Regions from separate parts of the Amycolatopsis sp. CB00013 genome, predicted to be linked through region 1. Evidence: riboswitches for the same ligand, from Rfam matches in the RefSeq annotation. Region 1 holds a riboswitch; the other holds the start of a gene.
What was found. A riboswitch is a leader RNA that binds a small molecule or an ion and turns the genes downstream of it on or off. The one in region 1 is predicted to bind S-adenosylmethionine.

Region 1 (4,388 bases):
CGTGCTGAGATCGGCGGGCATCGGGAAGCGGCTCGTGGGCGCGCTGGAGATCGAGTCCGGGATCAACGACGCCCCGGCCTACATCGCGGTCGTCGTCCTCGCCGAGGGTGCGACCGTCGACTGGTCGCTCCCGCTGCTGGTGGTCTACGAACTCGCCGCCGGGTTGGTGATCGGCCTGGCCTTCGGCTGGGGCGGGGCGTTCGCGCTGCGCCGGGCGGCGCTGCCCGCCACCGGTCTGTACCCGCTGGCCACCGTCGCGGTGTGCGTCGTGGCGTACTCGAGCGGGCAGCTCGCCCACGCGTCGGGCCTGCTCGCCACTTACGTCGCGGCCCTGGTGCTGGGGAATTCGAAGCTGCCGCACCGGTCGGACACGCTTTCCTTCGCCGAAGGGCTCGGCTGGCTCGCGCAGATCGGCCTGTTCGTGCTTCTCGGCCTGTTCGCCTCGCCGGGCAGGATCTTCGAGAGCCTGGTCCAGGGCCTGGTCGCGGGAGCGGTCGTGTTGCTGCTGGCGCGCCCGTTGTCGGTGCTCCTGTCGGCGCTGCCGTTCAAGATCCCCTGGCGAGAACAGGTGTTCCTGTCGTGGGCCGGGTTGCGCGGTGCGGTCCCGATCGTGCTCGCGCTGATCCCGCTGTCGTCCGGGGTGCCCGGCGCGCAGGAGCTGGTCGACGCGGTGTTCGTGCTGGTCATCGTGCTGACGCTGCTCCAAGGGGCGACGTTGACCCCGCTCGCGCGAGCGCTCGGGCTGGCCCAGCACGCCGAAGCGCACGAGATCGACGTCGACTCCGCGCCGCTCGACGAGATGGGCGCGGAACTCCTGCAGGTCCGGATCAACACCGGGTCGAAGATGCACGGCGTCTACCTGGCCGAGCTGCGCCTGCCGGTGGGGGCGACGATCAGCCTCCTCGTCCGCGACGGCACCGGCTTCACGCCGAACAAGAACACGCGGCTTCAGGAACGCGACCAGTTACTCGTCGTGACCACCTCCGAAGCCCGTGACGCGGCCGAACGACGCCTGCGGGCCGTCGACCGCGCGGGCCGTCTGGCCAGGTGGAAGGGCGAATCCGGCCAGTAGGTCACGAACCGGCACCAGCTGTTCGTCGGTTGATCTCAGAAAATTCTTCCCTTCTGTACTCCTTTTGGATTACTTTCCCCGCAATCGACTCCATCGAATGGGTGAGTGTCACGGGGTAAGGAGTACGCAAGGTGACGAAACTTCCTGCGCGGTTCGCCGGTCTGGGGGCCTCGGTGGCACTCGTCGGGGTGGTTCTCGCCGCCCCGACGGCCACGGCGGCCGGTGCCTTTCCCGCGTTCGGGCTGCCCTTCGAGACGGGCCAATCGGTCTACTCGGCGGGGATCCACTCGGACAACGGGAACTCCGGCGTGAAGAACGCCATCGACTTCAGCCCCGGCGACAGGACCGTTCGCGCCCCGCTGGCGGGCACTGTCCGGATCCAGCACTGCTCCGGCGGCGACTGGGTGACCGTCGACCACGACGGCGGCTGGCGCACCGGGTACTACCACATGGAGAACATTTCGGTCACCGACGGACAGAAGGTCGTCCCCGGCGACGCCCTCGGCCGGACCGGCAACGCGCTGCCCTGCGGTGGCAGCAGCACCGGCGCCCACGTGCACTTCACCTTGTGGACCCTGCCCACGGCCGCCGCGCAGGGTGGCGACTCGCGCGACTTCGGGGTCGGCGCCGGCAACTGGAACGGCAAGTCCTACGACGAGGTCTCGACCACGGTCGCCGAGGCCTACGGCGAGGCGGTCGACGGCAAGACCTTCGGCGGCTGGCAGTTCACCGCGGGCACCGATCAGTACTCGGGTACCGCGACCGAGGTCTCCTCCCGCGCGACCATCGGACTGCCCGGCCGTTTCCGGGTCTGACCTGCCGTTGCCCGGCGCGGCGCGGCGCCGGGCAACGGCTCTTCCCGCTTGCGGAGTACGTGAGCGGCGTCTCAAGATGCGGACGAGGGCTGGCTCGATCGCCCGCCCATCCGCTAACTTCGTCCGTAGGTCACGAGTGTCAGCGTCAAGCCCCGGCTAGCTGACCGGCAACCCTCCTTCCGCGGTGGGGTGCCCCGGGTGAGGACCTGGCTCGTCGCGTGGTGCGACGGGCAAGCGCGGGATCCTCGTCGGGTCCCCTGGCCCGGAGGATGATGATGACTCTCGCTCTCGAACGCACCGGCACCCCTGCTGAAACCGTTGCCACGCAAGAAATCCCGACGGTCGCGGGTGCCGGTCTGCGGGTTCCGCTGGTCACCGGCGGCGACATCGGTTATGCCAACCTCGATCACGCGGCGAGCGCCCCCTGCCTGGACAAGGTGCGGGCCGCGGTCGACGAGTTCCTGCCCTGGTACGCCAGCGTGCACCGCGGGGCCGGGTTCGCCTCGCAGGTCTCCACCAAGCTCTACGAGCGCACCCGCGGAATCCTGCGAAACTTCGTCGACGCTCGATCGACCGACACCGTCGTGTTCACCCGCAACACCACCGATTCCTTCAACCTTCTCGCCCGCAGCCTGCCGAAGCACACGTCGGTCGTCGTGTTCGACACCGAGCACCACGCCGCGCTGCTGCCGTGGAAGGGGCCGAACGTTCGCCGGATCGAGACGCCGCGCACCCGCCTCGCCGCGGTGTCCGCTGTGGACGAAGCGCTCGCGGACTGCCCGCAGGGGCCGCGGCTGGTCGTGCTCACCGGCGCGTCCAACGTGACCGGGGAACTGTTGCCGGTCAAGGAGATCGCGGCCGTCGCGCGGCGGCACGGCGCCCGGATCGCGCTCGACGCGGCGCAGCTCGCGCCGCACCGGAAGATCTCGGTGCGCGAACTGGACGTCGACTACGTCGCGCTGTCGGGCCACAAGCTGTACGCGCCTTTCGGTGCCGGCGCGCTGATCGGCCGCGCCGATTGGCTGCGCGCGGCCCAGCCGTACCTCGCCGGCGGCGGAGCGACGAAGCTCGTCAGCCGTGACTCCGTGGTCTGGAATTCCGGACCTGAGCGGCACGAAGCCGGTTCCCCCAACACTGTCGGCGTCTACGCGCTCGGTGTCGCCTGCGAGACGCTGGCCGCGAACTGGGACGGCGTCGTCGCCCACGAAGAGGAACTGCTGGCGCGGCTGCGTCGCGGTCTCGCCGCCATCCCCGGCTTCGCCGAACTGCGGCTGTTCGACGCGCCGGTCGACCGCGTCGGCACGCTCAGCTTCGTCGTCGACGGCTTCGACCCTGGCTGGCTCGCCGCGGTCCTTTCCGCGGAGTACGGCATCGGCGTGCGGGACGGCGCGTTCTGCGCGCACGTGGCGACCAAACGGCTGATCGCCGTCGCCGGTTCGACGGGCCAGCAGGCCGTGCGCGTGAGCCTCGGCCTGGGCAGCACCACCGAACACGTGGACCGGATCGTCCTGGCGTTGCGCCAGATCGTCGCCCGTGGCGCCCGCTGGCAGTACGAGAAGCCGGAAGGCCGCTGGGTGCCGGAAAACGATCCGCGCGAACTGCCCCCGTTCTGCGCCTGACCCACTACCCTCACCCCGCATGGGGAACGAGCGACCGCGTTACTGGTTTCCGCTGGCGCTGCTGGGATTCGCCCAGCTGGCCGTGGTGGCCCTGTCCGTCGGCACGCGCCGGTCCGAAGGGTGGTTCGCCTACGTGCCCAACGGGGACGGCGGCATGTTCGGCTCCGTCCAGAACGCGGGGACGCCCCTGACCGCGGTTTCGTCCGGGGCCATCGGCAGGATGGACAACTGGCTGTTCGCCGTGTTCGCGGTCTACCTCGGCACGGTGCTGTTCTACGCCCTTCGGACGAAGACCATGCCGTGGTGGAAGGTCGCCGCGATCGCGGTCGGCGGACTGGTCGCCATCGCGCTGGCCGACCTGGTCGGCCACTGGGAATTCGATCTCGACGGCGACACCCGGAGCGCGATCCTGCTGACGATCGGCCTGGTGCTGCTGGCCTGGCTGGAACGCAGCGTGCTGGTGCTCGTCGTGGCGGCGGCGTTCGTGGTCTGCGCGGTCGTGCCGCCGCAAGGACAGCTCGCGCTGGTGCTGTCGTCGCTGGTCGCGCTCGCCGGGGCGTTCGCGGCCCTGCTGAGCAGGCCGAAGGCGGCCGCCGAGGAGGCCTGAACCCGCTCAGTGGACAATGGGGGAGTGAGTACAGAGCCCGAAACCGCGCCACCATCGCCGCCGCTGCCCAAGAAGCGCGTCGCCGTGGTGTTCGTCGTCGCCGCGGTGCTGTGGGGGATCGACCTCCTCACCAAGCAGATCGCCGTGTCCACGCTCGAGGGCAAGCAGCCGGTCGAGTTCCTCGGCGGGCTCGTGTACTTCCAGCTGGTGCGCAACCCCGGTGCCGCCTTCTCGATGGCGACCGGGCTGACCTGGGTGCTCGCGCTGGTCGCGAT
Region 2 (4,388 bases), on a different contig from region 1:
AACGGGACATCGCTGCCGAGCTTCGCGGCGATACCCGCCAGTTCGTCTCGGGAGATGTCGAGCTTCCAAAGCGACGCGAGCCCCACCAGGGTCGCGGCCGCGTCGGCGCTGCCACCGGCCATCCCGCCCGCCACCGGGATGCCTTTGCGCAGTACGACCCTGACCTTGGACTCGCCGTCCGCCTTGCCGACGTGTGCCGCCAGCGCCTGCGCCGCCTTCCAGGCGAGGTTGTTCGCCCCTGTCGGTACGGAGCCTTCGCCTTCGCCGTAGACCTCGACACCGGGATCCTCGGTGACCGCGACGGTCACCTCGTCGGTCAAAGAAAGCGCCTGGAACACGGTCACCAGCTCGTGGTAACCGTCCGGGCGTACGTCACCGACCGACAGGTGCAGGTTGACCTTGGCGGGAACCCTGACGGTTACTGGGGGCGGTACGACGGCGAGCACCCGTCAAGCCTACGTGGCCGTTCCACTTGCGCTGTCACCAGGAGAAAAGAGAACAGGACGAGTCGGACACGAACGGGCCGCCCGGGACGGATTTCGTCCTGGGCGGCCCGTTCGTGGAGGAATCAGGCAGCGACACCCTGCGGTCCGCGGACCGGGTGGGTCACGTGGCCGCCGCGTTCGGCGATCCAGGCGAGCGCGGCGTCCGCACGCTCACCACGGACACCGAGACGGAACCGGCCCACCGGCGTGTCGCCGATCCGGGTCAGGCCACCACCGATGGTGGCGAGTTCGACGTCGAAGCGACCTGCGGCCTCCGGGAGCAACGCACCGACCGAGGCGAAGCCGACCAGCACGACGTCCACCGCGCGGTCGTACTTCGAGGCCTGCGCACGCCCGGTCTCGATCGCGGGAAGCAGCGCCTGCGCGGTACGGCTGTTCGGGTCGGAGACCAGGTCGAGCACGGTCCCGCGTTCGATGATCGCCCCGGCTTCCAGAACCGCGACGTCGTCGCAGACACGGCGAACCACGCCGGCGTCGGGAGTGGTGAGCAGCACGGTGACTCCGAGCTCGGCACGGGCCCGATCGAGCACGGTGAGGACCGCGCCGGACTCCTCGGCCTGCACGCCGGCGGTCGGGTCGTCGGCCAAGAGCACGGACGGCCCGGCGGCCAGCGCCTTGGCGATGGCCACTCGGCGCAGCTGCCCTTCGGACAGGTCGCCCGGCCGCTGCCCCGCCCGGGGGGTGAGCCCGACCAGGTCGAGCAGGTTGCCGACCCGGTTGCGCCGCTGCGGCCCGTCGAGACCGAGCTGTTCGAGCGGCGAAGCGATGTTGCCGGCGATGGTGCGCTCGGCGAGCAATTCCGGTTTGGTGCTCACGACGCCGACCTGCCGCCGGATCTCGCGCAGACGGCGTCCGTCGAGAGTCCCGGTGTTGAGGCCGTCGAGGCGGACGACGCCACGGTCGGGACGCTCCTGAAGACCGATGCAACGAGCGAGGGTCGACTTGCCGGAGCCGGCCGGGCCGACGACTCCGAACAGCGAGCCCGCTTGGATGTCCACGCTCACGTCGCGCAGCGCAACGACGGGATTTCCGTTGAGGGGAAAGGATTTGGACAGGTTTTCGACAGTGATCACGAGAGGCTCCATGCGAATGGGGCGCTGCTTCTTTCGAGCGCGCCGACCGTCACCGAGTGACCGTCCGGAAACGGACGGTTTTCAGAGGTAAGGGAGAAGGACTCAGGCAGTAACGGTGGAGCGTCGACACGCACTTACCGTGCGGCGACCTTCATCGACGACACGTCGCCTGGTCAGCAGGAGCGGGTGGGTGACCCTGTTCATTAGGCACAGCCTCCATCGGTCCTGGCTGTAGCACCTGCCCTGTGGAGGGTGGTTGCTGCGACTTCGGCGAGCCAGGTCTCTCAGTCGCTCGGGATGGCTCACTGAGTAAAACCGATCCCACTGGATGAAAGCAAGCGCGTAGGCGCAGATCACACGTCTGGTCGCGTCCATCATACAGGATCTGCTGTCCATATAATGGAACGCAGGCAGGTGACTTCGGCTTGCGTCAGGCGCGCTACCTGCTAAGACAATGCAGGCGCATACAAATCGAGAGAAGTCCGGCGGACGTTCACGCGGTGCCGGTCACATCCGAGACAGGCGGTCAACCGGCGGCCGCGGCGATCCGCGCGAACTGGTGGACATCCAGCTGTTCACCGCGGGTCTTGGGGTCGATTCCCGCCTTCTCGAGCAGCTCCCCCGCGCGCTCGGCGGAGCCGGCCCATGACGCCAACGCGGCACGCAAAGTCTTCCGCCGCTGGGAGAAGGCGGCGTCGACCACCGCGAACAATCGCTCCCGGTCCACGGACGACACCACCTCGCCCCGTTCGAAAGCGACCAGTGCGGAGTCCACGTTCGGAACGGGCCAGAACACCGCGCGAGGCACCGCGGCGACCTTGCGCGCCTTTCCGTACCAAGCGAGCTTGACGCTGGGGACGCCATAAGTCCGGCTCCCCGGGCCGGCCGCCATCCGGTCCGCGACCTCGGTCTGGACCATCACGAGACCGCTGGTCAGCGACGGCAGTTCGGCAAGCAGATGAAGTACGACCGGAACCGCGACGTTGTACGGCAGGTTCGCGACGAGCGCCGTCGGACGCGCGGGCAGGTCGTCGGCCGTGATCCGCAACGCGTCCGCGCCGACGACCGTCAGTCGGTCGGCCCCGCCTCGTTCGGCCGCGGTATCCGGCAACCGCCCCGCCAGCACGGGATCGATTTCGACCGCGACGACCTCGGCGCCGGTCGCGAGCAGTCCGAGGGTCAACGAGCCGAGGCCCGGCCCGACCTCCAGCACCACGTCGCCTTCGCCGACCCCCGAGAGGTCGACGATGCGTCGCACCGTATTGGGATCGTGCACGAAGTTCTGGCCGAGCTTCTTGGTCGGACGTACGTCCAGCTCGGCCGCCAGCGCCCTGATCTCCGCAGGACCGAGCAGTTCAGTCACCCGACGATCGTAACCAGCCCCGGTGGGCCACGATTGGCCGGTGGACGACGTCGTACTCGAAGGCGAGAAAGTCCGGCTGCGCGACTGGAGGCCCGGCGACCTCCGACCGCTTCGCGACCTACTCGATCCCACGCGGCCCTGGCATGAAACGAACGGGCCCTATTTCGGCACCCCGACCGCGGCGGCGGCCGACTCGACGGCACGCGAACTCACCACGCCCAAGACCGAGCCCGTCGATCCTCGCACCAGCCTCGCCGTATGCGATCTGAAGGACGGCAGGTTGATCGGCAGGGTCAGCTGGTACTGGGAAAGCAGGCAGACCGACTGGCGGCGGATGGGGTTGGCGATCTACGACGAGCGGTACTGGGGCGGCGGGTACGGCACCGAGGCCTTGCGCCTGTGGACGACCTATTTGTTCGCTCGCACCGACACGCTCCGCCTGGACTTCGCCACGTTCTCGGGGAACCCGGGGATGATCGCCGTCGGGCGGCGGCTGGGGTTCGTGGAGGAAGGCCGGTTCCGGCGCGCTCGACGCTGGGCCGGAGGCGTGCATGACGCCGTCGTCTATGGGGTGCTCCGCGAGGAGTGGGACCGGATGACCGGCTGACCGCGGAGCTGTGATCCCGCCCCCACCATCCGTATGGCGTTTTCGAACCGACACGTATCCCACTCCCGTGTGATCGGCGCAGGTCAGCGCAGGCGGAGCGTAATGATCATCCACCCGATCGATACCGTGCATTCGTTCGAATCTGCCTCGACAATCGAGGGATGACCAGCAAAAACAATCCCAAGGCCTTCCCGCTCAACCTGCCGGAAGGTGACGCCGAACTGCTCCTCGACGAGTTGCAGACACGGCTACGCGAAGGGCGACGTCTGTTCGCCGAAGTCGGCCAGATCCTGGCCGAGATCGAGTCACGTGGGGTCCGAGACCTTTACGGATACAACTCGATCGCCGCCTTCTACGAGCATGTGGCTCGAGTGCCTCGAGCAGAGGCTCAGAGAGTGGCCGGCAGAGCGCTCGCGCTCAATTCGAGACGGGCGCGCGACGGCACGACGATCGATCCCGTCGCGCCGTTGACCGGTGAGTCGGCCAGCACCGGCGCGTTGGCCGAGGCCGGCATCGACCGGATCGTCACCGTCATGAAGAGGCTGCCGGACCACCTCGACGCGGACGAGCGGCTTGAGGCCGAAAAGGGCCTGGTCGAACTCGCGGGCGTCGCAAGACCGCGCGACGTCACGATGGCGGGCACCGACCTGCTCGCGCGACATGATCCGGATGGGAAGCCCAAAGACGATCCCGAGCCGAAACGTCAGCGAAGCGAATTCTGGTTGCGCCAGAAACGGACCGGCCGCTGGGACATGCGCGGAAACCTCGACCCCGAGACGGGCGCCCGCCTGAACGCGCTCCTGGTGCCGCGTGCGTATCCGGCTCCCGGCGAAGTAGCC

Region 2: linked by a shared signal. The riboswitch ahead of AMK34_RS10865 (methionine ABC transporter ATP-binding protein) and the one ahead of AMK34_RS37675 (aminotransferase class V-fold PLP-dependent enzyme) in region 1 are both predicted to bind S-adenosylmethionine.

What each region holds. Positions count from the first base shown of each region.
Region 1 covers NZ_LIWC01000007.1:171,583-175,970, forward strand. Annotated here, with positions in the region: gene AMK34_RS37665 (potassium/proton antiporter) at 1-1,072, shown strand, start outside; gene AMK34_RS37670 (M23 family metallopeptidase) at 1,204-1,887, shown strand; SAM riboswitch class IV at 2,016-2,130, shown strand; gene AMK34_RS37675 (aminotransferase class V-fold PLP-dependent enzyme) at 2,163-3,506, shown strand; gene AMK34_RS37680 (hypothetical protein) at 3,526-4,113, shown strand; gene lspA (signal peptidase II) at 4,138-4,388, shown strand, end outside.
Region 2 covers NZ_LIWC01000002.1:199,365-203,752, forward strand. Annotated here, with positions in the region: gene AMK34_RS10860 (4-(cytidine 5'-diphospho)-2-C-methyl-D-erythritol kinase) at 1-446, opposite strand, end outside; gene AMK34_RS10865 (methionine ABC transporter ATP-binding protein) at 569-1,579, opposite strand; SAM riboswitch class I at 1,793-1,883, opposite strand; gene rsmA (16S rRNA (adenine(1518)-N(6)/adenine(1519)-N(6))-dimethyltransferase RsmA) at 2,106-2,942, opposite strand; gene AMK34_RS10875 (GNAT family N-acetyltransferase) at 2,983-3,549, shown strand; gene AMK34_RS10880 (DUF222 domain-containing protein) at 3,711-4,388, shown strand, end outside.